DNA from 3 places in the Thauera sedimentorum genome. Region 2 is predicted to be linked to each of the others. Evidence: predicted binding sites of a transcription regulator. Region 2 holds the regulator's gene; each other region holds the start of a gene.
The links. Region 2 encodes FliA, which starts transcription of late flagellar genes. Its sites were predicted from a motif close to CTAAAGTTNNNNNNNNNNNNGCCGNTA; they were not measured.

Region 1 (9,734 bases), on a different contig from region 2:
CGGCGGCGAAGCGCCTGGCGCGCGCGAAGGCGAGCAGGCCGCCGCGCACAAGTCCGGCGCTGCGCGCGGCGGTGAGCACCGCGTTGTCGGCCAGCGACATGGACGGCACCGCGCCGCGCCCGAGGCGGTCCTCGGGTACGAAGCACAGGCCCAGGCCGCGGCGCCGCGCGGCGCTCATGCGGCCGGCCTCGACGCCGCAGATCTGCACCGGAAACTTCTCGGCGATCACCTCCTCGCCGGAGATGGCCTGCAGCAGTTCCTGCTGGCCGTTGCCGGACACGCCGGCGATGCCGACGATCTCGCCGGCATGCACGTCCAGGTGGATGTCCTTGAGGTCGGTGCCGAAGGGGTCTTCGCTCGCATGCGACAGGCCGGCGAGGCGCAGGCGCAGTTCGCCGCCGGTCGCGGCCGGGCCGTGCTCGCAGACCGGCAGGTCCCTGCCGATCATCAGCCGCGCCATGGACTGGGCGGTTTCCTCGGCCGGACGGCAGTGGCCGGTCACCCGCCCGCCGCGCAGCACGGTGGCGGTGTCGCACAGCGCCTGGATCTCGTCCAGCTTGTGGCTGATGTAGAGGATGGAGCAGCCTTCCGCCGCGAGCTGGCGCAGGGTCTCGAACAGCTTGCGTACCGCCTGCGGGGTGAGCACCGAGGTGGGTTCGTCCATGATCAGCAGCTTGGGGTTCTGCAGCAGGCAGCGGATGATCTCCACCCGCTGGCGTTCGCCCACCGACAGCGCATGGACGCGGCGGCGCGGGTCCACCGGCAGGCCGTAGCGCTGCGAGACCTCTTCGATGCGGCGGGCGAGTTCCCCCAGGGGCGGATCGCCGGCCAGGGCCAGGGCCACGTTCTCGGTGACGGTAAGCGTCTCGAACAGGGAGAAGTGCTGGAACACCATGCCGATGCCCAGCGCGCGCGCGCGCGCCGGGCTGTCCACCGTGACCGCTTCGCCCTCCCAGCGGATCTCGCCGGCGGTGGGGGCGGTGACGCCGTAGATGATCTTCATCAGCGTCGACTTGCCGGCGCCGTTCTCGCCCAGCACGGCATGGATCTCGCCGGGTTCGACGGTGAGGTCCACGCCGTCGTTGGCGATCACGCCCGGATAGACCTTGCGGATACCGGTCAGGCGCAGGCGTGGCTGCTTGCCTGCGGGCGGACTGGATGAACTCATGCTGTGAGACAACTCCCTGCTGATCCCTTGGTCGCGTTCCCGGGCGATTCATGGCCCCGCGAGCGCTGGCGGTCTGGTCGTCAGCGCCCCCTGGGGGTCGGGCGGTCAAGCGGCGGATATTACCCCGAGCGGCGTGGCCGCGGGGTGGCGAAACCGTCAGCCGGGCAGGTGCAGGCGGCTCTGCCGGGGAACGTGGCGGGTGAGGAAATCCATCTGGTCTGCAAGGATGTTGCGGTTGCAGAGGATGAGGTACTCGGCCTTGTTGGGTACGTAGGGCGCGTACAGCAGGGGCATGCGGGCCTGCTCCGGGGTGCGGCCGCTCTTCTTCTGGTTGCAAGGCCGGCAGGCGGTGACCACGTTCATCCAGATGTCGCGCCCGCCCTGGGAAACCGGGTGGACATGGTCGCGGGTGAGGGCGGCCGCGCCGAAGCGGTTGCCGCAATAGGCGCACACCTGGCGGTCGCGGTGGAACAGTTCGCGGTTGTCCAGATGCGGCACCTGCTGCAGGGCGCCGGGGCGCAGGGCGCGCCCCTTGATCGCGATGATGCTGTTGGCGGTGATCTCGGAGCGCAGGCCGGTGGCGCGGCTGACCCCGCCGCGGATCAGGAAGTGGCGGTCGCCGATGCTCCAGGCCACCATGTCGCGTGCGTAGTAGTGGCAGGCGGCCTGCCAGCTGATCCAGCGGTGCGGCAGGCCGTGCATGTCGAGCGTGAGGATCCATGGCCAGTTGCCGGCGGCATGGCCATCCATGAACTCGAACTGCGACAGGGCTGGAGCGGTGTCGACCTGCACGGCGCCTCCCGTGGGTTCGGCCGGCGCATGTTGGGGCGTCCGGCGTGAGCGCAATCAGAACAGATTCCGGCGCGGCGATGCAAGCGCTGCCCGAACGCCCGCGCCGGATCGCCGTAAGACTCTGATTTTGAGCGCAGGACGCGCGCGTGGTTCAAACGGGCCGGTGGTCCGCGGGCGGCAGGATGCTGCCGGTGTGCAAGGGCCAGTCGCCCCGCCGGCGATCTTCATAGTAGTGGCGCAGGGTGCGTTCGATGGAGCGGAAGGCGATCTCGCTCCAGGGAATGTCGGCCTCGTCGAACAGCGCGACCTCGAGCGATTCCTCGCCGGGACGGAAGTCGAGGTCGAGCAGGCGTGCGCGATAGACGATGTGCACCTGGCTGATGTGCGGGATGTCGAACAGGGTGTAGAGCTCGCCCACCTGGATGCGCGCGCAGGCCTCTTCCAGGGTTTCGCGGGCCGCGGCCTCGGCGGTGGTCTCGGCGTTCTCCATGAAGCCCGCCGGCAGGGTCCAGAAACCGTGGCGCGGCTCGATGGCCCGCCGGCACATCAGGATGCGTCCCTCCCATTCGGCCAGCGCACCGACCACCACCTTGGGGTTCTGGTAATGGATGCTGCCACAGGCAGGGCATACATGCCGTGGCAGCGAGTCGCCGGGCGGGACGAGGAGGTCCACTTCGGCACCACAGTTCGAGCAGTACTTCATGGAGAGCGTGGCGGGCAATGAATGACCGGATTCTAGCGCGCCTGCGTCCCGCGTGACGATGCGCCCGCGTTCCGCACGCACGCTCCGGCGCACAGGGGTTTTCCCCTACAAACGCCTTGCTCTTGATCCAGATGCTTCACAGCGATCGTGCGCGCACTGTAAAGTCGTGGGCGTTTTGCACGCCGGGGGCTCATTGTGCAGTGCAGCGCCTGAAACGGAAGCCAATGACGAACAAATTCGATTCGAGTCGCTACGAGAAGCTCAAGGCATCTGGCGACCTGCCGTCGCCGCGCGGCGTCGCGCTGGCCATCATCCGCCTGACCCAGCAGGAAGAGGTGTCGATGGCGGAACTGGCGCGCGTCATCCGCAGCGATCCGGCCTTCGTCGGCCGGCTGATCAAGGCCGCCAACGGCATCGTCGCCATGACCCGGCGGCCGGTCGTTTCGGTGCAGGAAGCGCTGATGGTGCTCGGCCTGCCTGCGGTGCGCACCATGGCGCTGGGGTTCTCGCTGCTGTCGAACTACCGCCGCGGCGCCTGCCACGGCTTCGACTACGACGCGTTCTGGTCGGCCTCGCTGGCGGCGGCGCTGGCGGTGCAGGTCTTTGCACAGCGCAACAGGGCCGGGGCGCCGGACGAACTGTTCAGCCTCGGGCTGCTGTCGGATGTCGGCTCGCTCGCGCTGGCCACGCTCTATCCGGCCGAGTACGCGCAGATCCTCGCCGAAGCCCGGCGTTACCCGGAACGACGACTGGCGGACCTGGAGCATCGTGCCTTTGCGATGACCCACACCGATCTCGCCGCGGCCATGCTTGCGGACTGGGGTGTGCCCAAGGTGCTGATCGAACCGGTCAAGCTCTACGAGACCCCCGAACGTTCTGGCGCCACGGCCGGAACCCGCGACTTCATGCTGCTCAACACGCTGGTCGCAGGCCGTCTGCTCGCCGAGTTGTGCCATGCGCCGGAAGCGGATCGGCCGGCGCTGCTGTCCCGCCTGATCGAGACCGCCGGCAAGGTGGACATGAGCGCGGACGAGGTGGTCTCGGCCGGCGATCACATCGTTTCCCTGTGGCGCGACTGGGTGGCGGCGCTGGAATTGCCGGCGGGCAATCCCCCGGTGTTCGCCGACCTGATCGAGGCCGGCGAACGGGACGGGCGGGACGCGGCGTATCCGGCTCAAGTGTCCGACGAGGCTGACGAAGCCGTCGAGCCGGTGCCCGAGGACGACGCTGGTGACAGCCCTGTGCGGGTGCTGGTGGTGGAGGACGATCCGGTCATCCGCGCCCTGTTGCGCGAAGTGCTGGAGGAGTCCGCCTGCGAGGTGCATGAAGCCGCCGACGGACGCAGCGGGCTGGAGATGGCGCTCGAAGTCCAGCCGCACATCCTGCTGAGCGACTGGGCGATGCCGCAGATGGACGGCATGGAGCTGATCCGTGCGCTGCGCGCCACGCGCATCGGCCGCAACGCCTACATCCTGCTGCTGACCGACCTGGAAGAGGACGAGCGCCTGATCGAGGCCTTCGAGACCGGCGTGGATGATTTCGTCGGCAAACCGGTCAAGCCGCGGGTGCTGGCAGCCCGCCTGCGTGCCGGTCTGCGCGTGGTCCGCCTGCAGCAGGAACTCGAGCGCGACCGCGAGGAGATCCGCCGTTTCGCGGCAGAGCTGGCAGTGAGCAACCGGCGCCTGCAGGAGGCCGCGCTCACCGATACGCTGACCGGCTTCCCGAACCGCCGCTACGCCATCGACCGCATCCAGCAGGAGTGGCTGGCCTCGACCCGTAGCGGCCGGCCGCTCTCGTGCATGATCATCGACATCGACAACTTCAAGCGGATCAACGACACCTACGGTCACGATGCCGGCGACAGCGTGCTGCGTGCGGCTGCCGATGCGCTGCGCAGCGCGCTGCGCGGCCAGGACGTGATCTGCCGGACCGGCGGCGACGAGTTCCTGGTGATCTGCCCCGAGACCGAGCTGACGGCGGCACTCAGCTGCGGCGAGCGCCTGCGCGGGGCCGTCGATGCGCTGAAGGTGGCTGCAGGCGATGTGGAACTGCAGGTCAGCATCAGCGTCGGCGTGGCGGTACGCGACACGTCGATGGCGGATCTCGACGCGCTGATGAAGCGTGCCGACGAAGGGGCCTACCTCGCCAAGCAGCGCGGGCGCAATCGCATCGAAGCGATGCAGCAAGAGCGTTAGCCGGGTGCGGGGGCGAATGCCGATGGGCAAGATGAGCGAGGAGATCTTCGTGCGCAACGACGCACCGGTCCGCGCCCTGATCGTGGACGATTCCGAGGACGACACCTATCTCGTGCGAGCCGAGCTCGGCCGCCGCGGTCTGCTCGTCGACTGCCGGCGGGTGGATTGCGCGCTGGACATGGCCGCGGCCCTGGCCAGCGAGGACTGGGACATCATCCTGGCCGACCACGACATGCCCGGCTTCGATGCGCTTGCCGCGCTGGACGTGCTCAAGCGCAGCGGCAAGGACGTTCCCTTCATCATCCACTCCGGGCAGATTTCCGACCGCCAGGCGGTATCGGCCATGTACGACGGCGTGGACGACTTCATCGCCAAGGGCGACTACGAGCGGCTAGTGCCGGTGGTCGAGCGCGAGCTTCGCGGGCTGCGGGCGCGGCGCGCGGTGCGCCACGCGGATTCGCGCATCGAGCAGCTGGCCTATTTCGACGGCCTCTCGGCCCTGCCCAACCATCACCTGTTCTGCAGCAAGGTCGCGGACGCCATTCAGGAGAGCCGCGAACGCGGACGTCCGCCGGGCGGCGCCGTACTGGTGGTCGACCTCGATCGTTTCCTGCGCATCAACGCAAGCTTCGGCTACGAGGCCGGCAACGAACTGCTGCGCCAGGTCGGCCGCCGGCTGCGGGCCGGACTGGGGCCGGAGATCGTCCTGGCCCGCCTGGGGGGCGACGAGTTCGGGGTGTTCGTGCCCGGGGCGAGCGACCGCAGCGCGGTCGAGATGCTCGCCCGCTGGATCGTGCGCAGTTTCGACGAGCCGCTGCTGAAGGACCGGGTGGAGTTGTTCCTCACCGCGAGCGTCGGCATTGCCATGATTCCCACCGACGGCGACGTGGTGCTCGAGCTGTTGATGAATGCCGAGACCGCCATCGGACAGGTCAAGCTTTCGGGTGGCAATGGGCTGCGCTTCTACGAGCGCACCATGAACGCGGCATCCGCCGAACGCCTGTCCATGGAGGCGGACCTGCGCCATGCGGTGGAGCGCGGCGAGCTGCTGCTGGAGTACCAGCCGGTGGTGGCGGCCGCCCAGCTGAAGCCGGTCGGCGCCGAAGCGCTGGTGCGCTGGATGCATCCGCGCCTGGGCAGGTTGTCGCCGGACCGCTTCATTCCGCTGGCCGACGAGACCGGGCTGATCGCCGAGATCGGCGCCTGGGTGCTGTTCGAAGCCACGCGCCAGGCGCGGCAATGGATCGATGCCGGGCATGAACGCGCGCGCGTGTCGGTCAACGTATCGGCGGTCCAGTTCGCCCAGCCGCGTCTGCTAGAGGTGGTGTCCGAAGCCCTGCGGGCGAGCGGCTTGCCGGCGGGCAGCCTGATCCTGGAGATCACCGAGAGCTCGCTGATGACCGACGTGGAGTCGGCCGCCGGCATGCTGCGCGCGCTCAAGAACATGGGCGTGAAGGTGGCGGTGGACGACTTCGGTACCGGCTACTCCTCGCTGTCCTACCTCAAGCGGCTGCCGATCGACATCATCAAGATCGACAAGTCCTTCGTGCGCGAACTGTGCGACAACGCCGAGGACGCGGCGATCGTGCGGGCGATCATCGCCCTGGCGAGCAGCCTGCAGCTGTCCACCATCGCGGAAGGCGTGGAATCCGCCGGCCAGGCCGAAGTGCTGCGCGAGGCGGGCTGCGATTGCCTGCAAGGCTTCCACTTCGGACGCCCGGGTGCCGCCGGGTTGATACGTCTGTAGGGGTTTCTGCAACACTTTTCCGGCGAGATCGGCCGTAGATGCGGCTCGCAGGCACACGAAGCCGCCGAAACTGGCTAAAGTCGGCTTGCGACTTGCCGTTGATGCGATAGGCGGTGAGTGCGCTTGTAAGGAAATTCCCTACAAGCGTTTTCTTTTTTTTGTTACTGTAAATTTCTGATGCCCCTGATGTGCAGCTTATCGGGCTTTCTTCAGAATTCACTTTAACTTCGTGTAGCTAGTCCCTGATAGGGAGCTTATTAATGGACCGCCCCGACTTTCAGGCCGAAATCCGCGAGCTGAACCTCGCCTATCTCATGCTCGCGCAGCAGATGCTGCGCAGTGATCGCGAAACCGCGATGTACAGGCTGGGCATCGGCGCCGAGGTGGCGGACCTGGTGGAGGGGCTGAGTGCCGCGAAGCTGGTACGCATGGCCAGCAGCCAGGTGCTGCTGCCGCGCTTCCGCTTCGACGACAGCTTGCTGGCCGGTTTGATGGCGGGCAACGGGCGCGACGCGACGACGTCCGGCCTGCACGCGGCGATCATCGCAGCGTCGCGTTCGGCCGCAGAGCAGTGTGAGGGAGCAGAACAATGAAGAACAAGAGCATCATCCAGGAAGCCGAGGACATCCAGCGCGCAGTGGAAATGGTGCGTCTGGGTGCCCGCATGCAGATGCTCGAGGCGGAGACCAAGCTCAGCCGCGAACGCTTGCTGAAGATCTACAAGGAAGTGCGCGGCGTGTCGCCCCCGAAGGGCATGCTGCCGTTCTCCACCGACTGGTTCATGACCTGGCAGCCGAACGTGCATTCCTCGCTGTTCATGGGCTTTTACCGCTTCTTCAGCGAGCGTGCCGGGCTCAAGGGGCTGGAATCCATCCTCAAGGCCTACCACCTGTACCTGGACCACATCGAGTCCGACGGCCTGGAGCCGGTGCTCAGCCTGACGCGGGCCTGGACGCTGGTGCGCTTCTATGACGCCGACCTGATCCAGATGGCGCCGTGCACCTGCTGCGGCGGCCACTACGTCGCCCACGCCTACGACCCCACGCAGAACTTCGTCTGCGGGCTGTGCAACATGCCTTCGCGTGCCGGCAAGACCAAGCGCGCGGCGAAGAAGGCCAAGGCCGAGATCGCCTGACGGATCGCTACGCCATACGGTCGATAGCCGCACAAGACACCGGGGCCGCCTGCAATGCAGGCGGCCCCGGTGTTTTTTGGCGATCCGGTTCAAGTTTCACTTTGCAGCGTCGTTAGAAAAACAGTATTTTCACGGGCTGCCGCCGCGGGGGCGGAACAACAGGGGTGCCTGGTGCTACTGATTGTCGGATATGTGATCATCCTTGCCGCATCGGTCGGCACGTACGCGGTTCACGGCAGCCTGATGGCGCTGTGGGTGCCGTTGGAATACCTCGCCATCTTCGGCCTCATGATCGGCGGCTTCGTTGCCAGCAACACCGGCCGCAGCATGAAGGCGACGCTCAAGGCCATACCCTCGGCGCTCAAGGGTTCGCCCTACAACAAGGCCATGTACATGGACCTGCTGGCGATGATGTACGAGATCCTCGCCAAGGTCCGCAAGGAAGGCCTGATGTCCATCGAGAACGATGTGGACAACCCCGATTCGAGCCCGATCTTCTCCAAGTATCCAAGCGTGATGGCCGACCATCACGCCATCGAGTTTCTCACCGACTACCTGCGCATGATGGTGGGCGGCAACCTCAACGCCTTCGAGATCGAGAACCTGATGGACATGGAGATCGAGACCCATCACACCGAGGCGCACGGCCCGGCGCATGGCGTCGCCAAGGTGGGCGACGCGCTGCCGGCCTTCGGTATCGTGGTGGCGGTGATGGGCGTGGTGAACGTCATGGGCTCGGTGGGCGAACCGCCCGCCGTGCTGGGCAAGATGATCGGCGGCGCGCTGGTCGGCACCTTCCTCGGCATCCTGCTTTCCTACGGCTTCGTGCAGCCGATCGCCGGCCAGCTGGAGCAGAAGGTGGAAGAGGGCGGCAAGATCTACCAGTGCATGAAGGTGGTGCTGCTCGCCAGCATGAACGGCTACGCCCCGCAGGTCGCGGTGGAATTCGGCCGCAAGGTGCTGTTCTCCACCGACCGCCCGACCTTCTCCGAGCTGGAGGAGGACATCAAGGCGCGCAAGGGTTGAGCGCCGGGTGAGTATCGCGCCATGTCCGCCGCCTGTCGTCCGCCGCTGTTCCCCGTCCGTTTCGTGGATGCCTGAAGCATGAGCGACGATTCCCAGCAGCCTATCGTCGTCAAGCGCATCAAGAAGGGCGGCGGCGCGGCGCACGGCGGCGCATGGAAGATCGCCTACGCGGACTTCGTGACCGCGATGATGGCCTTCTTCCTGCTGATGTGGCTGCTCGGCTCCACCGCGCAGGGCGACCTGGAAGGGATTGCCGACCACTTCCAGAATCCGATCAAGGTGTCGCTGCAGGGCGGCAGCGGCGTGGGCGACAGCTCCAGCGTGATCCAGGGCGGCGGCGAGGACCTGACCCGTTCGCTCGGCCAGGTCAAGCGCGGCGACGTGCAGGACCGGCGGACGATCAACCTTGATGCGGCCACCGGTCGGCAGCGCGTTCCGCCCGATGTCGACGACCTGCTTGCGCAGGAGCAGCGCAAGGAGCGTGCGCGGCTTATCGACCTGAAGGGGCGCATCGAGGCGATCATCGAGGCCGATCCCGCCCTGCGCCCGTTCAAGGACCAGATCCTCATGGACATCACGCTGGAAGGTTTGCGCATCCAGCTGATCGATGAGCAGAACCGGCCGATGTTCCTGAGCGGCAGCGCCAACGTCCAGCCCTACACGCGCGACCTGCTGCGCGCCATCGGCCGCGCGCTCAACGACGTGCCAAATCGCGTGAGCCTGTCGGGGCATACCGACTCGGCGCCCTACGCGGGCGGCGAGCGCGGTTTCTCGAACTGGGAGTTGTCGAGCAACCGCGCCAATGCCTCGCGCCGCGAGATGCTGGCCGGCGGGTTGGACTCCGGCAAGGTTCTGCGCGTGGTGGGCCTGGCCGACACCATCCACCTGAATCGCGAGGATCCGCGCGATCCGGCCAACCGGCGGATCAGCATCATCGTGATGAACAAGCAGACCGAGGAGGCCTTGCG
Region 2 (9,734 bases):
GTTCGTCGGCATGGTCCAGCACGACATGGCCGTCGCGGACGCGGGGCGCACCTACGCTCTGCTGACCATCGGCGACGGCCTGGTCGCGCAGATCCCCGCGCTGATCATCTCGGTGGCCGCCGGCCTGGTGGTGTCGCGCGTGGGCGACGAGGGCGACATCGGCAGCCTGGTCATCGGCCAGGTGTTCGCCCACCCGCAGGTGATGTTCCTCACCGCCGCCATCCTCGGCGTGCTGGGCCTGATCCCGGGCATGCCCAACTTCGTGTTCCTGCTGCTCGCGACCCTGATCGCCTCATTGGGCTGGTACCTGTTGCGCAAGGCGCAGGCCGCCGCCGCGGCCGAGGTGCCTGCGGCCGCCGCGGCCGCCGCCGCGCCGGCGCAGGAAGCCCAGGAGGCGAGCTGGAACGACGTCGCCCCGGTCGACGTGCTCGGCCTGGAAGTCGGTTACCGGCTGATCCCGATGGTGGACAAGGGCCAGGACGGCGAGCTGCTCAAGCGCATCCGCGGCCTGCGCAAGAAGTTCGCCCAGGAGGTCGGCTTCCTGTCCGCGCCGGTGCACATCCGCGACAACCTGGAGCTCAAGCCGAACTCCTACCGCATCGCGCTCAAGGGCGTGGAGATCGGCAGCGGCGAGGCCTACCCGGGCCAGTACCTGGCGATCAACCCGGGGCGGGTGACCGGACCGATGCAGGGGCGCGAGACCAAGGACCCGGCCTTCGGCCTGCCGGCCTACTGGATCGACGCCGGCCAGCGCGAGCAGGCGCATGCGCTGGGCTACACCGTGGTCGATGCCAGCACCGTGGTCGCCACCCACCTCAACCACCTCATCCTCAACCATGCCGCCGAACTGCTCGGCCGCCAGGAAACCCAGGCCCTGCTCGACCACATCGGCAAGGAAGCGCCCAAGCTGGTCGAAGACCTGGTGCCCAAGGTGCTGCCGGTCTCCACCGTGCAGCGCGTGCTGCAGAACCTGCTGGAAGAGGGGGTCAACATCCGCGACATGCGCAGCATCATCGAGGTGCTGGCCGAGCACGCGCCGCGCAACCAGGACCCGGTGGAACTCACCGGCAAGGTGCGCGAGGCCCTGGGCCGCGCCATCGTGCAGTCGCTGTTCCCGGGCAATGCCGAGCTGCAGGTGATGGCGCTCGAACCCGGCCTGGAGCGCATCCTGCTGCAGGCCATGAGCGCCGGCGGCGACGGCGGGGCGATCGAGCCGGGCCTGGCCGATACCCTGCTGCGCCAGACTGCGCAGATCGCCCAGCGTCAGGAGGACATCGGCCTGCCGCCGGTGCTGCTGGTGCCGGCGCAGCTGCGCATGCTGCTGTCGCGCTTCCTGCGCCGCGCGGTGCCCTCGCTGAAGGTCATCGCCAATTCCGAGGTTCCCGAATCGCGCACCATTCGCGTGACCGCGATGATAGGCGGCAACGCCTGAGCGGTTCCCGGAAGGATAGGGCGGAGGAGGTCGCGCGGATCAGCCGGCCCGTGCGGCCTCAGCCGTGCTCCGCATGCGTTTCCAGCAGCGCCTGCAGGGCCTCGGCATCCATGGCGCGTGCGAACAGCCAGCCCTGGTAGGCGTTGCAGCCCTGTGCGCGCAGGTAGTCGAACTGGGCGGTGGTTTCCACCCCCTCGGCGATGACTTCCAGGCCAAGGTTGCGGGCCATGGCGAGGATGGTGGCGACGATGGAAACGTCATCGCGGTCGTCCGGGATGCCGCTGACGAAGCTGCGGTCGATTTTCAGACGGTTCAGCGGCAGGCGCTTGAGGTAACTCAGCGAGGAATAGCCGGTGCCGAAATCGTCGACCGCCAGGGTGACCCCCAGGGCGCGCAGGTCTTCGAGCGCGCGGGTCGTCTCCTCCACGCCGTGCAGCACCTGGCCTTCGGTGATCTCCAGCTCCAGCTGCGCCGGCGGCAGGCCGCTCACCGCCAGCGCATCGCGCACCACGGTGACGATGTCGTCGTGGGTGATCTGCTGGCCGGACAGGTTCACCGCGACCTGCAGCGGATGGCCGGCGGCCCGCCAGCGCATGGCCTGCCTGCAGGCGGTGAGCAGCACCCAGCGGCCGATGGGCACGATCAGGCCGGCCTCTTCGGCCAGCGGAACGAACTTGTCCGGCGGCACCAGGCCCAGTTGCGGATGCAACCAGCGCAGCAGGGCCTCGACGCCGACGATGCGTCCGCTCGCGCAATCCACCTGCGGCTGGTAGTGCAGATGCAGTTCATTGCGTTCGATGGCGCGGCGCAGTCCGGCTTCCAGGTCGAAGCGTTCGCGGCTGGCCTGGGCCAGCTCGGCGGTATAGAAGCGGAAGGCGTTGCGCCCGGAATCCTTGGCGCGGTACATCGCGGTGTCGGCGTTCTGCACCAGCGTACTGGCCTCCTGGCCGTCGTCGGGGTACAGGCAGATGCCGATGCTCGCGCCGATGAAGATCTCGTGATGCCCCAGGCGGAAGGGTGCCTCCAGCACTTCCAGCACCTTGCGCGCCACGTGCTCGGCGGCCGCCGGGCCGTCCGGGTCTTCCAGGATGATGAGGAATTCGTCGCCGCCCAGGCGGGCCACGGTGTCCTGTTCGCGCAGTACCGCGTTGAAGCGGCCGGCCACCGCGCGCAGCAATTCGTCGCCTACCGCGTGCCCGAGGCTGTCGTTGACGTTCTTGAAGCGGTCCAGGTCGATGAACAGCACCGCCACCCGCTCGTGGCGGCGGCGCGCGCGTTCCAGCGCGTGCACCAGGCGGTCCTGCAGCAGGGCGCGGTTGGGCAGGCCGGTCAGCCCGTCGTAGTGGGCGAGTTGGCGGATGCGCTCCTCGGCGTGCTTGCGTTCGGAGATGTCGGTGAACATGGCGATGTAGCGCTGCACCGTGCCGCCCGTATCGCGTACCGCGGCCAGCGACAGCCATACCGGAAAGTAACCGTTGCGCTGGTGGCGGAAGCGCGCTTCCCCCTGCCAGCGCCCCTGCTTCTCCGCCGACTGCCAGATGTGTTCGCAGAAATCGGCACTCTCCGGGCTGCACAGGGCTTCGCACAATTTCAGGCCGGCAAGCCGTCCGGCATCCGTTCCGGTCAGCTGCAGGCCGGCGCGGTTGACCTCGACGATGCGGTGCGCCTCGTCCATGATCAGGATGCCCTCCTGTCCGCCCTCGAAGACGCTGGCCGCGAGCGCCAACTGTTCGGACTGGCGCACGATGCGCTCGCTCAGCGGGCGGATGGCGCGCGAAGTCAGTGCCGCGCCGACCAGCACCAGCAGGACGATGGTGCTCACCGGCACGATCAGCTCGTCCAGCGCGGGGCTGTAGAGCTGCGCACGGCCGGTGGTCATCGCCAGCGCCCACTCGGGCGCCTGCGGCAGGGGCATGATGAAGGCCACCTGGTTCGGTGCGCCGTGCAGCGGGAGGGCGTGGCCGGGGCTGGGCGGACGCTTGCTCAGCAGGGTGTGCAGCGGATCGTCCCCGGCGGCCGTCTGCAGCGTCCGTGTGGCGCCGGCGAAGTGCAGCAGACGGCCGTCGTCCAGGTTGGCGAGGTAGTAACGGGTCTCGCCGCCATACTCCTGAGCCTCGGCCAGCAGGCGGCCGAGTTCGACCAGCTGGAAGGCGATGATGTCGCTGCCGACGCGCTTGCCATCCGCCGCGAGGATGGGGGCGCCGACCACCAGGGTGGGCTCGCCATCGATCTCCACCGGACCGCGCAGCAGGGCCTCGCCGCTGCCGTCGGCGGGGTCCGGCCAGTGCTCCGGCGGCACGGTATGTCCCAGATGCACCACCGCTTCGCCGGCGGCGTCCAGGCGCACCATGCCGGCGATGCTGGGCGAATGCGCGAGCGCATCGCGCAGGCGGGGCGTGGTGAAGCGCTCCAGTTCGGGCAGGCTCAGTTCCCAGCGGTTGTAGCGTTCGAGCGCCTCGCGCAACTGCGTGCGGCTGGTCACCTGCAAGGCCACCGCGCGGAAGCGGGCCATCAGCTGCCCGGCGGCTTCGGCCTGGCTGCGGATGTTGTAGCCCACCGAGGTTTCGATCTGCTTGCGGGCGTCCAGATACAGGGGAAGGGCGGTGGCCAGGCCGGTCAGCAGGCCGGTGGCCAGGATGCCGCCCATGGCGAAGAGGCCGATACGCCGCTGCAGATGCGCAGTGTGGAAAGAGGTGCGATGCGGCGTCGACGGTGCGTTCATGGCGGGATTCTCGCACAGGGGAGCCCGCCCGACGGCTGCGGTGTTGCCATGTCCGGGGCGCTCGGCGACGCCTTGCAGCGGACGAATAGGCGGGGGAAACCCGGTTTATTCCTTCCTATCCGCAACGGGGTAGGCGGCCATAATCGGAACCATCCTGCGCTGAGAGCGCGGTAGTCGGAGAAACACCATGAACGTCAAACGCTATTTTGCCCAGACCGCCCGCGAAGCCCTGCGCGCGCTCAAGGAAGAACTCGGGGCCGACGCCATCGTCCTGTCCAACCGGGCGGTCGAGGGCGGGGTCGAGATTCTTGCCTTGCCGGGCGATGCGGTTGGTGCCTTGCCGTCCGCCACCCGCAGCCAGCGCCCCGTCGCGCAGGCGGTCGCGAGCGCAGCGGCGCAGCCCCCGGCGGAAGACGAAGACGACTACCGTGTCAGCCTGCGCGCCCGGCCCGCGGCGGCCCAGCGTCCCGCGCCGGCCCGTGCGGCCGCGCCGGCGATGCGCCCCTTCGCGCCGCCCCGGGTCGACCACGCCGACTACCCGCCGCGCAGCCGTGCGCCCTCGACCGCAGCCCTGGCCGCCGAGGCTGCCGATCCCTGGGCCGAGGCAATCGCCGCCGCCCAGGCTGCCACCGCGCCGGCCGTCGCACGCAAGCCCGCGCTGCGCGAGGATGCGCCCGCGCCGCGCCGCGAGGCTGTCGAGCGCGACAGCCGCGAGCAGGACGCCCGGGTGCGTGAACTGCAGGAAGCCAATACCAAGCTGATGGCCGAACTGTCCGGCATCCGCGGCATGATCGAACGCCAGCTCGCCGGCTTCGCCTGGGGCGAGACCCGCCGCCACGCGCCGGTGCGCGCCGACCTGGTCGGCGAGCTGCTGGAAGCCGGCTTCTCCGCCGCGCTGGCTCGCCGCCTGGTGGAGGCGGTCGCCGAGGACGCCGAGCCCGCGCAGGGCCGCGATGCGGTCAAGGCCGCGCTCAACCGCGAACTGCGTGCGCTGTCCTCCGACGCCGACCTGATCGACCGCGGCGGCGTGTATGCCCTGGTCGGCCCCACCGGGGTGGGCAAGACCACCACCACCGCCAAGCTCGCCGCGCGCTGCGTGGTGCGCCACGGTGCCGACAAGCTGGCGCTGATCACCACCGACGGCTACCGCATCGGCGCGCAGGAACAGCTGCGCATCTACGGCCGCATCCTCGGCGTGCCGGTGTTCTCGGTGCGCGACGCCGCCGACCTGCGCCAGACCCTGGCCGAGCTGCGCAACAAGCACATGGTGCTGATCGACACCGTCGGCGTCAGCCAGCGCGACCGCATGGTGGCCGAGCAGGCCGCGATGCTGCTGGGCGCCGGCAACGTGCGCCGCCTGCTGCTGCTCAACGCCACCTGCCGTGGCGACACTCTGGACGACGTGGTGCGCGCCTACAAGGGCCCGGACCTGGCCGGCTGCATCCTCACCAAGGTGGACGAAGCCGCTTCCCTGGCCCCGGCCATCGACGTGGCGGTGCGCCGCGAACTCGAACTGTTCTACGTGGCCAACGGCCAGCGCGTGCCGGAAGACCTGCACCTGCCCAACCGCGCCTACCTGCTGCACCGCGCGATGCGCGAGCAGGCCGAAGGCTCGCCGTGGAAGCTGCAGGGCGACGAAGCCGGCCTGATGCTCGCCGCCGGCGGCGCGGGAGCCTGATCATGATCGACGCACGGGAAGACCAGGCCGCCGGGCTGCGCCGTCTGTTCCGGCGTGCGCCGCCCACCGTGGTGGCGATGTACGCCACCGGACGTCATGGCGCGCACAACGCACTGCGTGCCGCCCACTGCATCGCCGGGCGCAGCGAGCGGGTGATCCTGCTCGACGAGGCCCCGGGCGAGGCCAGCCTCGCCGCGCGGCTCGACCTGCCGCAGGGTCCGGACCTGCTGAGCGTGCTCGACGGGCGCTGCACGCCGGCCGAACTGCTGCAACCCGTCCCCGGCCTGCTCGGGCGCATCGCCACCTCGGCCGCGGCGCTCGCGCTGCCGCTGCTCGACGCCGAGCGCCGCGAGGCGCTGCTCGGGGCGATCCGCCAGATCCAGCGCCACACCGGCTTCGTGCTGATCCACGCGGCGGCGCAGGGCGCAGACGACCCTTCGCCCTTCGTCTATGCGGCGCCGCGCCGCCTGGTGGTGGCCGAGGCCAGCGCCACCGGCGCCACCGAAGCCTACCGGGTGATCAAGCAACTCGCCGCCGCCGGAGCGGGCTCCCTGCATGTGGCGGTCGCGCGCGCCAAGAGCCGCGCCGAAGCGGCCGCCTTCTTCGACAGTCTCGACGCGCTGGTGCGCCGCCATGTCGGCGCCGCGCTGGCCTGGCTGGGCGAGGTCGAACGCGACGATCTTGCCGGCGGGCTTGCCCATCCGGTGGCCGAGTCCAGCCCGCGCGAGGCCGAGCACGCCTTCCTTCGCCGCCTGTCGGCCCTGGGGGCGGCCAGCGTGCCGCGCGCCCCGATGCGGAGGTGACGATCATGCTCGCACTCACGTATGCATCTGGTCATCGCGGCCCTGCTGCGGGAAAATGGCGAACCGCGGGCCAGAACGAAGGCCCGCCGCCCAAGACCAGCCGCAGGAAGAAGATTCAGGTCACCTGGATGTACGACGCCGAAGGGAATCTCGACAAGGACCACCTGGTGGAGGCCTACGCCCCGCTGGTCAAGCGCATCGCCTATCACCTGATGGCGAAGCTGCCGGCCAGCGTGGACGTCGACGACCTGATCCAGAACGGCATGATGGGCCTGCTCGACGCCATCAACCGCTACGAGGACGGCCTCGGCGCCCAGTTCGAGACCTATGCGGTGCAGCGGGTACGCGGCGCCATGCTCGACGGCCTGCGCGAGAACGACTGGCTGCCGCGCAGCCTGCGGCGCGACATGCGGCGCATCGAAACCGCCGTGCATACGCTGGAACAGCAGAACGGCCGCCAGCCCACCGAGGCCGAACTGGCCAGCGCGCTCGACCTGCCGCTGGCCGAGTACCAGCGCCTGCTGCAGGACGCGCGCGGCTATCAGCTGGTGCATTTCGAGGATTTCACCGACGGTGACGGCGAGGACTACTTCGAGCGCCACCTCGGCGTGCATGAGACCAATCCCGCCGACCTGCTGGAAGATGCCGACATGCGCGGCAACCTGGTCCTGGCCATCGACGACCTGCCCGAGCGCGAAAAACTCGTGATGGCCCTGTACTATGACGAGGAACTCAACCTGCGGGAGATCGGCGAGGTGCTCGGCGTTACCGAGTCGCGCGTCTGCCAGCTGCACAGCCAGGCGATAGCCCGCCTGCGCTCGCGCGTGCTGGGGCAGCGTGGCGCGGCGCCGGCGGCGCGCCGCGGTCGTCCGCCCAAGAAGCCGGCTGCCGGGGCCTGAGCCCCGCGGGCGGCGGAGACATCGTTCATGGACAGCATCAGCCTGGTCGGCCTTACCCTGGGCCTGGCGGCCATCCTGGTCGGCCAGATGCTCGAAGGCGGCCACATTGCCTCCCTGGTCCAGCCCACCGCGGCGCTCATCGTGCTCGGCGGCACGCTGGGCGCGGTGATGCTGCAGAGCCCCCTGCGGGTGTTCGTCGACGGCATGCGCATGAGCAAGTGGGTGTTCGTGCCGCCGGTGCTGGCACCGGCCGAGCTGATCACCATGGTGGTGAGCTGGAGCCACACCGCACGCAAGGAAGGTCTGCTGGCGCTGGAGAACCAGATTCCCCGCCTGCCCGAGCCCTTCATGCAGAAGGGCCTGCAGCTGCTGGTCGACGGGGTCGAGCCCGATCGCCTGCGTGAGGTCATGGACGTGGAGATCTCCGCCTGGGAGGCGCAGATGAAGCTCGGTTCCAAGATCTGGGAGGCCGCCGGCGGCTATGCGCCCACCATCGGCATCCTGGGCGCGGTGATGGGGCTGATCCACGTCATGGAGAACCTGTCCGATCCGTCCAAGCTCGGCTCGGGCATCGCGGTCGCCTTCGTCGCCACCATCTACGGCGTGGGCTCGGCCAACCTGATCTTCCTGCCGATCGCCAAGAAGCTCCAGGCGCATATCGCCAGCATGGTCTCGCAGCGCGAGATGCTGGTCGACGGCCTGGTGGGGATCGCCAACGGCGACAACCCGCGCATCATCGAAGGGCGCATGCAGGGCTACATCGTCTGAGGCCGCGGCCGGACGAGGAGGGGCGGTTCCCATGGGGCGGCGACGCAAGGCTGAGGAAGAACACGAGAACCACGAGCGCTGGCTCGTCTCGTACGCGGACTTCATCACCCTGCTGTTCGCCTTCTTCGTGGTGATGTACTCGCTCAGCTCGATCAACGAGGGCAAGTACCGCGTACTGTCCGATTCCCTGATGCAGGCCTTCCGCAGCGGGGCCATCCTCGAAGGCGCCCAGCAGGTCACCGAGCCCGCGGTGATCTCCGGTTCGGTGGTGCCGCCGATCGCCCGCAAGACACCCGAGCAGGTCCAGGAAGAGCAGCGCCGCCGCGACATCGCCAAGCGGATGAACAACATGGCCGACGAGATCCGTCGCGTGCTCGGACCGCTGACCCGCGACGGCCAGGTGACGGTGACCGAAGGCGCCCACGGCATCACCGTGGAAATCAACGCCAGCGCGCTGTTCCCGCCCGGCGAGGCCACCCTGGGCAGCGAGGCGGTGTCCGCGCTGCAGGCCGTGGCCGGCGTGCTCGCGGCGGCCACCTTCTCGATCACCATCGAGGGTCATACCGACAACGTGCCGATCAACACCTTCCGCTTCCCGTCCAACTGGGAGCTGTCGGCGGTGCGGGCCTCGTCGGTGGTGCGGCTGTTCGTCGAGTCCGGCGTCAATCCCGAACGGCTCACCGCGGCCGGCTACGCCGACCAGCGTCCGGTGGCGCCCAACAGCACGGAAGACGGCCGCGCGCGCAACCGGCGGGTGACCATCCTGATCGAGTCGATGATCGCCGAACCGCCGCCGGGCACGGCGCCGGGGCGCATCCGCCCGGACGATCCGATCCGCTCGGTGTTGCCCGAAACGCCGCCTGGCGACACCATTTTGGAACCTTGATTTGGGTCAATATTGCGCCGCCGCATCCGTCACATCATTGCAACATTCGAGACAAGGCGGAGCGCGATGATGGCGGAGCTTTTCCAGTGGAGTGACGAGTTCAGCGTGGGTGTCGGCGACATCGACGACCAGCACTTCGAACTCGTCGGCCTGCTCAACCAGTTGCACACGGCGGTGCGTGAGCGGCGCGGCTCGGCGGCGGTGCGCAGCACGCTGGACGAGCTGGTGGACTACACCCGTACCCACTTCGCGGTCGAGGAACGCATGATGCGCGACTCGGCCTACCCGGACTACGCCGAGCACCGCATCTACCATGAGGCGCTCATCGACCAGGTACGTGCGCTGCAGCAGAAGCTCGACTCTGGCGAGGCCTCGATCACCTTCGAACTGCTGCACTTCCTGCGCGTGTGGCTGGTGCGCCACATCTGCGAATCCGACAAGCGCTTCGGCAAGTGGTACCAGGAGCACGGCACCCGCGCCGACTGGATGCCGGCGATGCAGCAGGCGATGAAGCAGCGGCGCTGGTGGCAGTTCTGGCGCTGAGAC
Region 3 (9,734 bases), on a different contig from region 2:
CCGTTTCGCCAACATCGCGGCGCGCGAAGCACGCGGCGACTACCTGCTGCTGATGCAGGACGATGTCCGCGCACTGCAGGCGAGCTGGCTGTCGGACCTGCTGGCCCACGCCTCGCGTGCGGACGTCTGTGCCGTCGCGCCCCGGCTGGCGACCCCGCCGGACGGGCGGGCGGACCAGGTCGGCTACATACCCGGCCTGGACGAGTGCATGGGCACGCCGGACCGCGCGGCCAGCGCCGACCCCGACTTCGCCGGCTACCTGGGCGTCCTTGCGGTCGACCGCAGCGCCGCGGCCCTGCCCGGTGCCTGCCTGCTGCTTGCCCGCAAGGACTTCATCGCCGCCGGCGGCGCCGACGAGGCGCAGTTTCCGCAAGTCTGGTGCGACGCCGACCTGACCCTTCGACTGCGCCGGCACACTGGACGACGCTGCCAGGTGGCCGCCGGCGTGGTCCTGGCGCGCGTGGGTGGCTCCTGCCTGGAAGAGCCCTCGGCCTCCGCCGAGGAGGCGGCGCTGCTCGCCCTGGGCCGCGCCCGGGCAAGGACGCTGCTGCGCACGCGCTGGTTCGAAGAGTTCGCCGGCAACCGATTCTGGAGTTGCCACCTGGACCAGCGGGCGCCGGGCAGCACCGTCGAGGTACGCTGCGTACCGCCGTGGAACGCGCTCCCGGCACCGGTTCCCCGGTTCATCAGTTTTCCGCTCGGCAACGCCCAGGGCGACTACCGGGTCAGCCGCCCGCTCGAAGCACTGCAGCGCGCCGGCAAGGTCTTGTCCTGTCGCTACCGGCCACGCCCGGGCGACGCCGCCGACCTGCCGGCCGAGCAGTTCGCGCGCCATGCACCCGACGTGCTGCTGGTCCAGCAGGCGCTGCTCGACGCGGGACTCGCCAATCTGCGGGCATGGCGGGCCGCCCTGCCGCGCAGCTTCATCGTCTATGCGCTCGACGACCTGCTGACCGACATGCCGAAGGCCAGCTCGCTGCGCGCCGGCGTACCGGTGGATGCGCGCTCGCGCCTCGCCGAGGCGCTGAGCCACTGCCACCGCCTGGTGGTCAGCACGCCCTACCTTGCGCAAGCGTACCGGCACATGATCGACGATATCCGCATCGTGCCCAACCGCCTGCAGCGCGACGTCTGGCTACCCCTGCACAGCGCCCGCCGCACCACGGCCCGCCCGCGCGTCGGCTGGGCCGGCGGCACGGCCCACGCCGGCGACCTCTCGCTGATCGCCGAGGTGATCGCCGCAACCGCGCACGAGGTGGACTGGGTATTCATGGGCATGTGCCCGGACCACATGCGCCCGATGATCAGGGAGTTCCATCCGTTCGAGAACTTCGACAGCTACCCGGCACGTCTCGCGTCCCTGAACCTCGACCTGGCCGTCGCCCCGCTCGAGCAGATTCCTTTCAACCGCGGCAAGAGCAACCTGCGCCTGCTGGAATACGGCGCCCTGGGCATTCCGGTGGTGTGCACCGACATCGATCCCTATCGCGACTCACCAGCCTGCAAGGTCAGCAACCGGCCCCGCGACTGGCTGGACGCCATCCGCGCCCGCATCCACGACCCGAACGCGGCGGAGCGTGAAGGACAGGCAATGCGGCAATGGGTGCTCGACCACTACATCCTTGAGGATCACCTCGACGAGTGGCTGGCCGCGCATCTGCCCGGCTGAGGCCCCGTCGAGATGCCCGCCGCCCCGCCCTGCGCGCCATAGGCGCGGAAATAGCGTCGATTTTTCATTCACTTCCGTGCTTGCCCATTGAGCAAATGGGACTAATGTCGAGTCATCGGCAGTTTCGTCTTCAAGCAAGGGCAGGAAAATGGATTCGACCCACGACGGCTACATCACCGACGTCGCCTACATCGACAACTACTACGAGCAGCTCAGCCCGCTGGCGATCAACTATCTGGCCGCCCTGAACGGCCACCTGCCCCGCAACCCCGACGACTTCGACTACTGCGAGCTGGGTTGCGGCAACGGACTCTCACTGGTGGTGCACGCCGCCACCCACCCCGGCGGACGCTTCACCGGCATCGACGTCATCCCGGACCACATCGCCCGCGCACGCGGGCTGGCCGATGCCGCCGGCCTGACCAACCTGGCCCTGTACGCCGACTCCATCGCCGACTGGGTGGCGCGGGATGACGGCCAGAAGTTCGACTTCATCGCGATGCACGGGCTATACACCTGGGTCTCGGACGCGGTGCGCGCGGACATCCACCGCTTCATCGAGCGCCGGCTCAAGCCCGGCGGCCTGGTGCTGGTGAGCTACAACGCCAAACCGGGCTTCTCGGCCCGGGAGCCGCTGCGCAACATCATGCGCCGCTTCGCCACCCCGCTGTCGACCAACCCGCTGGAGCGCGCCCATCTCGGCCTTTCCTACCTGCGCCTGATGCTCAACGCCCAGGTGCCGTTCTTCCGCCTCAACCCCGAACTCGCGAAGTACGCCGAATCCCTGTTCGACAAGGATCCCCACTACATCGCCCACGAGTTCTTCCACGACGACTGGCACATCTTCGGCGTCGACGAGGTGGCGGGCGCCATGCAGAACTCCGGCCTGGCGTTCGCCGGCACGCTCCCGCTGTGGCAGAACCACGCCGACATCGACGTGCCGGCCAATGTCTCGGGCCTGTTCAATGCCCAGACCGAGCGCGTCACCCGCGAGGTCCACAAGGACTTCCTCTACAACACCGTCTTTCGCACCGACCTTTATGTGGCGGCACCCGCCGATGCGGCGCCCTTGCCGCGCACGGAAACCCTGGCCGCGATGTGCTTCCGTGCCGCCGTACCGGCCACTGACGTGCAGTTCGCTCCGCTCGCCGGGGCCAATCAGCTCAGTCTCAACACCCCGCTTCACCGAACCGTCTTCGCCCTGCTGCAGGACCAGGCACGCACTTTCGCCGATCTCGCGGCCCAGCCGGCGCTTGCCGGCCACGGCCGCGACGACCTCGTCGCCGCGCTGACCCAGTGGGTGCTGTCCGGCCAGGTGCGCCCGACCCTTCCGGCACCGCTGCCCCCGTCACACCCGGTGATCGCCGCAACGAACCGCGCCCTGCTCGCCGAGGCCTTCGCCGCCGGCGACCGGGACGGCGCCTTGCTGCTCTCACCCTGCTACGGGTCCGCATTCTGGTTCGACAAGACCCAGGCGCTGGCACTCGCCGTCCTGGCCGATCCGGCTGCCGGAGAAGCGGGCGCGACGCTCGCCGAGCTGATGAAGCACTGCGGTCTCAGCATGGAAGAGGATGGCCGCGCCCTGGACGAGGAGGCGCTGGCCAATCTGGCGATGGACCTGTCCGACGACCTGGAAGCCAGCGGCGCACTTACGCAGGCCCGGCTGCTCGGCGTGGTCGGCTGACACGGCCTGCCGCTTGCCGGACGGCAAGGATTGCCGCCCGGCAAGCAGTGGCCGGCAACAAAGATCGCCGGCTCGCGACCGGCAAGAATCACAGCCCCTTTCTCGCGCCTGCCAGCACGCGAAAGAGGGAAAAAAACGAAATAAATCAGTCAATTCGCCCTGAACAGTTTGCTGGCACGCATTCTGCTTAGATTGAACCAAGACGCAAAGGAACGGCGCTTCGGCAGATACCGGCGCCACCACGGAACGGATAACGAACTTACCGGAGGCCCAAAATGCCGCAGGTCATCAATACCAACATCTACTCCCTGAATGCCCAGCGCAATCTGAACAAGAACTCGCTCGGGCTCTCCACCGCGCTGGAGCGGCTGTCCTCGGGCCTGCGCGTGAACTCGTCCAAGGACGATGCGGCCGGCCTGGCGGTTGCCCAGCGCATGGAATCCGATGCGCGCGGCCTGACCGTAGCCATGCGCAACGCCTCGGACGGCATCTCCTTCGGGCAGACCGCCGACGGCGCGCTCGGCACCGTGGCCGAGATTCTCCAGCGCATGCGCGAACTGGCGGTGCAATCGCTCAACGGCACCATCTCCGATACCGAACGCGGCTACCTCAACAACGAATTCACCGCACTGCAGACCCAGGTCACCGATCTGCAGGGTGCGGCCAAGCTGAACAACCAGTCGGTCTTCGGTACCTTCAACTTCCAGACCGGCGCAGCCGCCGGCCAGACCATCACCGGCACCTTCACCAGCGTCGCCACGCCGGCCGGCGCCATCGGCACCAGCGCGGGCGCAGCGACGGCACTGACCAATATCGACACCGCCCTCGACTCGGTTGCCGCCAACCGCGCGACGGTCGGCGCCACGATGTCGGCCCTGCAGTTCCGCATCCAGCAGATCGAAACCGCTCGCGAGAACCAGTGGGCTGCGCGCAGCCGCATCATGGACGCCGACTTCGCCGCCGAGACCGCCGCGCTGTCCCGCGCCCAGATCCTGCAGCAATCCGGCGTGGCCATGGTCGCCCAGGCCAACGCGGTGCCGCAGAACGTGCTCTCGCTGCTGCAAGGCTGAGCGCCACTCCCCGGCAAACGCAAACCCCGCCCCGGCGGGGTTTTTCATTTTTTTCGTGCCATTGCTCTCAAGTTCGTGCACCAGCGGCCGTTACAGCATCTGAACGGCACGAATCACCAATGCAGTAAGCAGGATCAAACGCTTGCCGTGTAATCGAACCTGATTCGCTGGAGGCCCAAAATGGCACAAGTAATCAACACCAACACCTACTCGTTCAATGCGCAACGGCACCTGAACAAGAACTCGCTGGGCCTCTCGACCGCGCTCGAGCGCCTGTCCTCCGGCCTGCGGGTCAACTCCGCCAAGGACGACGCCGCCGGCTTGGCCGTCGCCCAGCGCATGGAGTCCGACGCACGCGGCCTGACCGTCGCCATGCGTAACGCCGCCGACGGCATCTCCTTCGGCCAGACCGCCGACGGCGCGCTCGGCACCGTGGGCGAGATCCTGCAGCGCATGCGCGAGCTGGCCGTGCAGTCGCTCAACGGCACCATCTCCGACACCGAGCGCGGCTACCTGAACAACGAGTTCACCGCACTGCAGACCGAAGTCACCGCGCTGCAGGGTGCAGCCAAGCTGAACAACCAGTCGGTCTTCGGCTCCTTCACCTTCCAGACCGGTGCGGCCTCCGGCCAGACCATCGCCGGCACCTTCACCAGCGTGACCACGCCGGTCGGCACGATCAACACCAGCGGCAACGCATCGACCGCCCTGACCAATATCGACACCGCACTGAACTCGGTGGCCTCCAACCGCTCCAGCATCGGCGCCACGATGTCCTCGCTGCAGTTCCGCATCCAGCAGATCGAAACCGCGCGCGAGAACCAGTACGCCGCACGTAGCCGCATCATGGACGCCGACTTCGCCGCGGAAACCGCCTCCCTGTCGCGCTCGCAGATCCTGCAGCAGTCCGGTGTGGCCATGGTCGCCCAGGCCAACGCCGTGCCGCAGAACGTGCTCTCGCTGCTGCGCTGATCGATTGAGCGCCCGCGGGCGCTCGCCTCTTCCCGACGGCGGACGCATCCCCGGATGCGTCCGCCGTCCTTGCGTCCGGGCTCTGCACCGAAAGGCCCTGATCGCCCCGTAGGAGCGGCCTTGGCCACGATGCGACCTACGAGGAAACCACCGCCACATCGCGGCCAAGGCCGCTCCTACCGGACGGATGCCCGGCAAAAAATGCCCTAAAGTTCTGCACCGGCCCGCCGTTAATTCACTTGAACGGCAAAGATGACGTGGCAGCAAACCGAACACCGATCTGCCGTCTGATCAATCTTGGCTCCCTGGAGGCCCAAAATGGCACAAGTAATCAACACCAACACCTACTCGTTCAATGCGCAACGGCACCTGAACAAGAACTCGCTGGGCCTCTCGACCGCGCTCGAGCGCCTGTCCTCCGGCCTGCGGGTCAACTCCGCCAAGGACGACGCCGCCGGCCTGGCCGTCGCCCAGCGCATGGAGTCCGACGCACGCGGCCTGACCGTCGCCATGCGTAACGCCGCCGACGGCATCTCCTTCGGGCAGACCGCCGACGGCGCGCTCGGCACCGTGGGCGAGATCCTGCAGCGCATGCGCGAGCTGGCCGTGCAGTCGCTCAACGGCACCATCTCCGACACCGAGCGCGGCTACCTGAACAACGAGTACACCGCCCTGAACACCGAAGTCGGCGCGCTGCAAGGTGCAGCCAAGCTGAACAACCAGTCGGTTTTCGGCTCCTTCACCTTCCAGACGGGTGCGGCCTCCGGCCAGACCATCGCCGGCACCTTCACCAGCGTGGCGGCCCCCGGCGGCGGCATCGGTTCCAGCGCCGCGGCGACGACCGCCCTCGGTGCGATCGACACCGCGCTGAACTCGGTGGCCTCCAACCGCTCCAGCATCGGCGCCACGATGTCCTCGCTGCAGTTCCGCATCCAGCAGATCGAAACCGCGCGCGAGAACCAGTACGCCGCACGCAGCCGCATCATGGACGCCGACTTCGCCGCGGAAACCGCCTCCCTGTCGCGCTCGCAGATCCTGCAGCAGTCCGGTGTGGCCATGGTCGCCCAGGCCAACGCCGTGCCGCAGAACGTGCTCTCGCTGCTGCGCTGATCGATTGAGCGCTAGAATGCGCTTCAATCCTAAAAAGAATAACCGGCGGGAGGGCGCGCAAGCGCCTCCGCCGGTCTTGAACTGGAGGGCATCATGGCCATCCAACCTGTGCAGAGCGGGCTTCCGGCTCCTCAAGCCAGTTTCAAGCTAGGCCCGGCAGACACAACGCCGCAGCCCCCGACTGCAAACACGCAGGGCGGGGTTTCGCCGCTTGCGGTCTCCGGCACTCCGGGCACGAATCCTGCTCAGAATGCAACGGGCGGCAACTTGCGCCCGGCGGACGCTCAGTCGCAAGCAGACGGCAAGGAAAACGCGAGCGAGGAGCAGCTGTCGAACGCCATCGCGCGGATCGAGAAAGCCCTTGAACCGGTGGTGCGGGACATCTCGTTCAGCATCCACGACAGGACCGGCGACGTGGTGGTGAAGGTGGTCGATCGCGAGTCGCAGGAAGTCATTCGACAGATTCCGTCCGAAGAGCTTCTGCGCATCGCCGAGCGGATCGAGGAACTCGGCTCGAACAGCACGGCGCCCGGTCTGCTTCTCAGGCAGGAGGCCTGAGCGGCGCCAGGGCGCAACACGGAACAAACGGAGTACATCATGGCAGGGTCCATCTCTTCTCTCGGTATCGGTTCTGGCCTCGACGCCAACAGCATCGTCGAGAAGCTGATGGCCATCGAGCGCGCACCGCTTACCGCGCTGAACCGGCGTGAAGCCTCCTACCAGGCCAAGATCTCCGCGTTCGGCACCATCAAGACGCGCTTCGACGCGCTCCAGACGGCAGCGGACAAACTTGCCGACCCGGCAAAGCTTGCCGGCTTCACGGCAAGCCTGGGGGACGAGGACGTGCTGAGCGTGGCGCCTGGCGCATTCGCCAGCGGCGGCAGCTACAACGTCAATGTCGTCCAGGTGGCCCAGTCGCAGAAATCGCTGTCCAACCTGTACGCCTCGGGCACCACCTTCGCGGCAGGAACCCTCACCTTCTCCATCAACGGCGAGGACGTCGACGTCGCCTTCGGCGGTGGCAACATCAACGACCTGCGCTCCGCGATCAACGACGCCGGCATCGGTGTGACCGCGACGACGGTCACCGGCGATGCCGGCTCACGCCTCATACTGACCTCGACCGAAACCGGCACCGACGCCGCATTCAGCCTCTCGGTGAGCGGCGGCGACGCCAACCTGGCGAGCCTGGCGACCTTCGATGTCGCCAACCCCAACGCCCGGACGGCGCAGAACGCAATCATCGAGGTCGATGGCGAAACCGTCACCTCGCAGAGCAACGAGTTTTCCACGGTGATCTCGGGCGTGACCATCACCGCCAAGACCGTGGGCAGCTCGACGGTGGACATCGCCCGTACCGACGCCAACGTCCTCGATACCGTCAAGGAGTTCGTCACCGCCTACAACGCTGCGGTGAACGAGCTGAAGACCAGCAGTGCCTACAACGCCGAGTCCGGTTCCGCGGGCGTGCTCAACGGCGACGGGACCGTACGCACCCTGCAGGGCCTGCTGCGCTCGACCGCCGGCGCCTCCCCGGCGGAACTGGCCGGCACGGCCTTCGCCAACCTCTCCTCGCTGGGTGTGTCCTTCCAGCGCGACGGCACGCTGGCCCTGGACGAGACCAAGCTGAAGAACGCGATCGACACCGACTTCGGCGCGGTCACCTCTACGCTCAACACCATCGGCGCGTCGATGGAAACGCTGGCCGACGAGGTCACCTCCTTCGATGGCCTGCTCGCCAACCGCACCGACGGTCTCAACCAGTCGGTCGACCGTCTCGACGACCAGCGCACCCGCCTGGAATACCAGCTCGAACTGACCGAGAAACGGATCCGGGCACAGTACGTGGCCCTTGATACACTGATGGGCCAGTTGAACACCACCTCGTCCTACCTGACGCAGCAACTAGCCAGCCTCAACGCATCGCGCAGCAGCTGACCAGACGCCCGATAGAGGAACGCGCACCATGTTCTCACACGCGATGAACGTACAGAACGCCTACCGCTCGGCGGGCGTTGACGCAGAGATTCTCGGATCGAGCCCGCACAGGCTGATCAAACTGCTGTTCGACGGCGCGCTCGCCTACATCGCCAAGGCCCGCCAGCACATGCTGGACAACAACGTCCAGGCCAAGTCGGAAGCGATCACCCGCGCGATCGACATCATCTCGCGCGGACTTCGTGCGAGCCTCGACCTCGAAGCCGGCGGGCAGCTGGCGAAATCGCTGGACGACCTGTACGAGTACATCGCGCTGCAGGTGCTGAAAGGCCAGATGCAGAACGATCCGGCCTGCCTCGACGAGGCCAGCCGGCTGCTGACCGAATTGGGCGACGCGTGGGCGCAGATCGGCGACCGGGTCGGCCAATGAACCCACAGGCCAAACCCGACGCGGACGGCCTCGGCGAAGAGCTTCAGGCCATACTGGCCGAGCTTGATTCCCGCTCGCGGGCCGGCGAATGGGAAGCCCTGCCCGAGCTCGGCCAGCGCGCCCTGTCGATCGCCTCGGAACTGGGGCGCAGCGCCCTGCCCGACGACCCTGCGGCACTCGAACGGCGACGCCTCGTGCTCGAGCGCCTGCTTGCCGGGATCGGGTCGATCACGCAGATCATCGAGCCCGCCCGCAGCAAGCTGGGCGAAGATCTCTCCAGCGCCCAGGTGCGTTCCAAGGTCAACACCGCCTACGGCATGCCGCAACGCACCGGCGGCGCCTGACGCGGACGGCGCCAGAAGGCGGCACGACGTCCGCACTGGAGGCGAACAATGATCCCCGCCGACCTCGCTGCCCGTCTTCGCCTGCTGACCGAAGCCAGCTTCTTCGAGACCGAACCCCCGGTCCCGGGCCTGCAGCGTGCACGTGAGATCCAGGCGCAGCTGCCCGAACTGCTGCCCGGCCAGCGCTTTACCGCCGCCCTGCAGCGCGCCCTGCCCGACGGCAGCTTCCAGGCCATCGTCGCCGGGCGTCAGATCACCCTGGCGCTGCCCCACGCGGCCAATGCCGGCGACACCCTGGAACTCGTCGTCACCCAGACCACCCCGCGCGCAGTGTTTGCCCAACTGGCCGATCCGCCCGCCACAGCCGGCGCGAACATCACCCGGCCCGAACTCAGCCCCGCCGGACGCCTGATCAGCTTTCTGCTGACCGGCCAGCCGGCGGCCGAACCCGCGGCGCTGGCGGGCGGCAAACCCCTGCTTTCCGCCCCCCCGGCAAACGGTGCCGCGCTGGCGCCGA

Region 1: the regulator FliA is predicted to act here: its motif matches at 7,829-7,855, upstream of motA (flagellar motor stator protein MotA).
Region 3: the regulator FliA is predicted to act here: its motif matches at 4,490-4,516, upstream of IAI53_RS02540 (flagellin N-terminal helical domain-containing protein).

Annotation. Positions count from the first base shown of each region.
Region 1 covers NZ_JACTAH010000001.1:1,110,982-1,120,715, forward strand. Annotated here, with positions in the region: gene IAI53_RS05005 (ABC transporter ATP-binding protein) at 1-1,168, opposite strand, end outside; gene IAI53_RS05010 (HNH endonuclease) at 1,325-1,960, opposite strand; gene IAI53_RS05015 (NUDIX hydrolase) at 2,112-2,663, opposite strand; gene IAI53_RS05020 (diguanylate cyclase) at 2,888-4,858, shown strand; gene IAI53_RS05025 (putative bifunctional diguanylate cyclase/phosphodiesterase) at 4,890-6,605, shown strand; gene flhD (flagellar transcriptional regulator FlhD) at 6,866-7,198, shown strand; gene flhC (flagellar transcriptional regulator FlhC) at 7,195-7,740, shown strand; gene motA (flagellar motor stator protein MotA) at 7,912-8,766, shown strand; gene motB (flagellar motor protein MotB) at 8,845-9,734, shown strand, end outside.
Region 2 covers NZ_JACTAH010000003.1:78,689-88,422, reverse strand. Annotated here, with positions in the region: gene flhA (flagellar biosynthesis protein FlhA) at 1-1,432, shown strand, start outside; gene IAI53_RS17705 (bifunctional diguanylate cyclase/phosphodiesterase) at 1,491-4,154, opposite strand; gene flhF (flagellar biosynthesis GTPase FlhF) at 4,342-5,832, shown strand; gene IAI53_RS17695 (MinD/ParA family ATP-binding protein) at 5,835-6,635, shown strand; gene IAI53_RS17690 (RNA polymerase sigma factor FliA) at 6,764-7,534, shown strand; gene IAI53_RS17685 (flagellar motor protein) at 7,562-8,302, shown strand; gene motD (flagellar motor protein MotD) at 8,334-9,188, shown strand; gene IAI53_RS17675 (bacteriohemerythrin) at 9,255-9,731, shown strand.
Region 3 covers NZ_JACTAH010000001.1:551,752-561,485, reverse strand. Annotated here, with positions in the region: gene IAI53_RS02555 (glycosyltransferase) at 1-1,669, shown strand, start outside; gene IAI53_RS02550 (class I SAM-dependent methyltransferase) at 1,818-3,353, shown strand; gene IAI53_RS02545 (flagellin N-terminal helical domain-containing protein) at 3,629-4,423, shown strand; gene IAI53_RS02540 (flagellin N-terminal helical domain-containing protein) at 4,604-5,395, shown strand; gene IAI53_RS02535 (flagellin N-terminal helical domain-containing protein) at 5,714-6,505, shown strand; gene IAI53_RS02530 (flagellar protein FlaG) at 6,599-7,063, shown strand; gene fliD (flagellar filament capping protein FliD) at 7,103-8,443, shown strand; gene fliS (flagellar export chaperone FliS) at 8,472-8,873, shown strand; gene fliT (flagellar protein FliT) at 8,870-9,217, shown strand; gene fliK (flagellar hook-length control protein FliK) at 9,266-9,734, shown strand, end outside.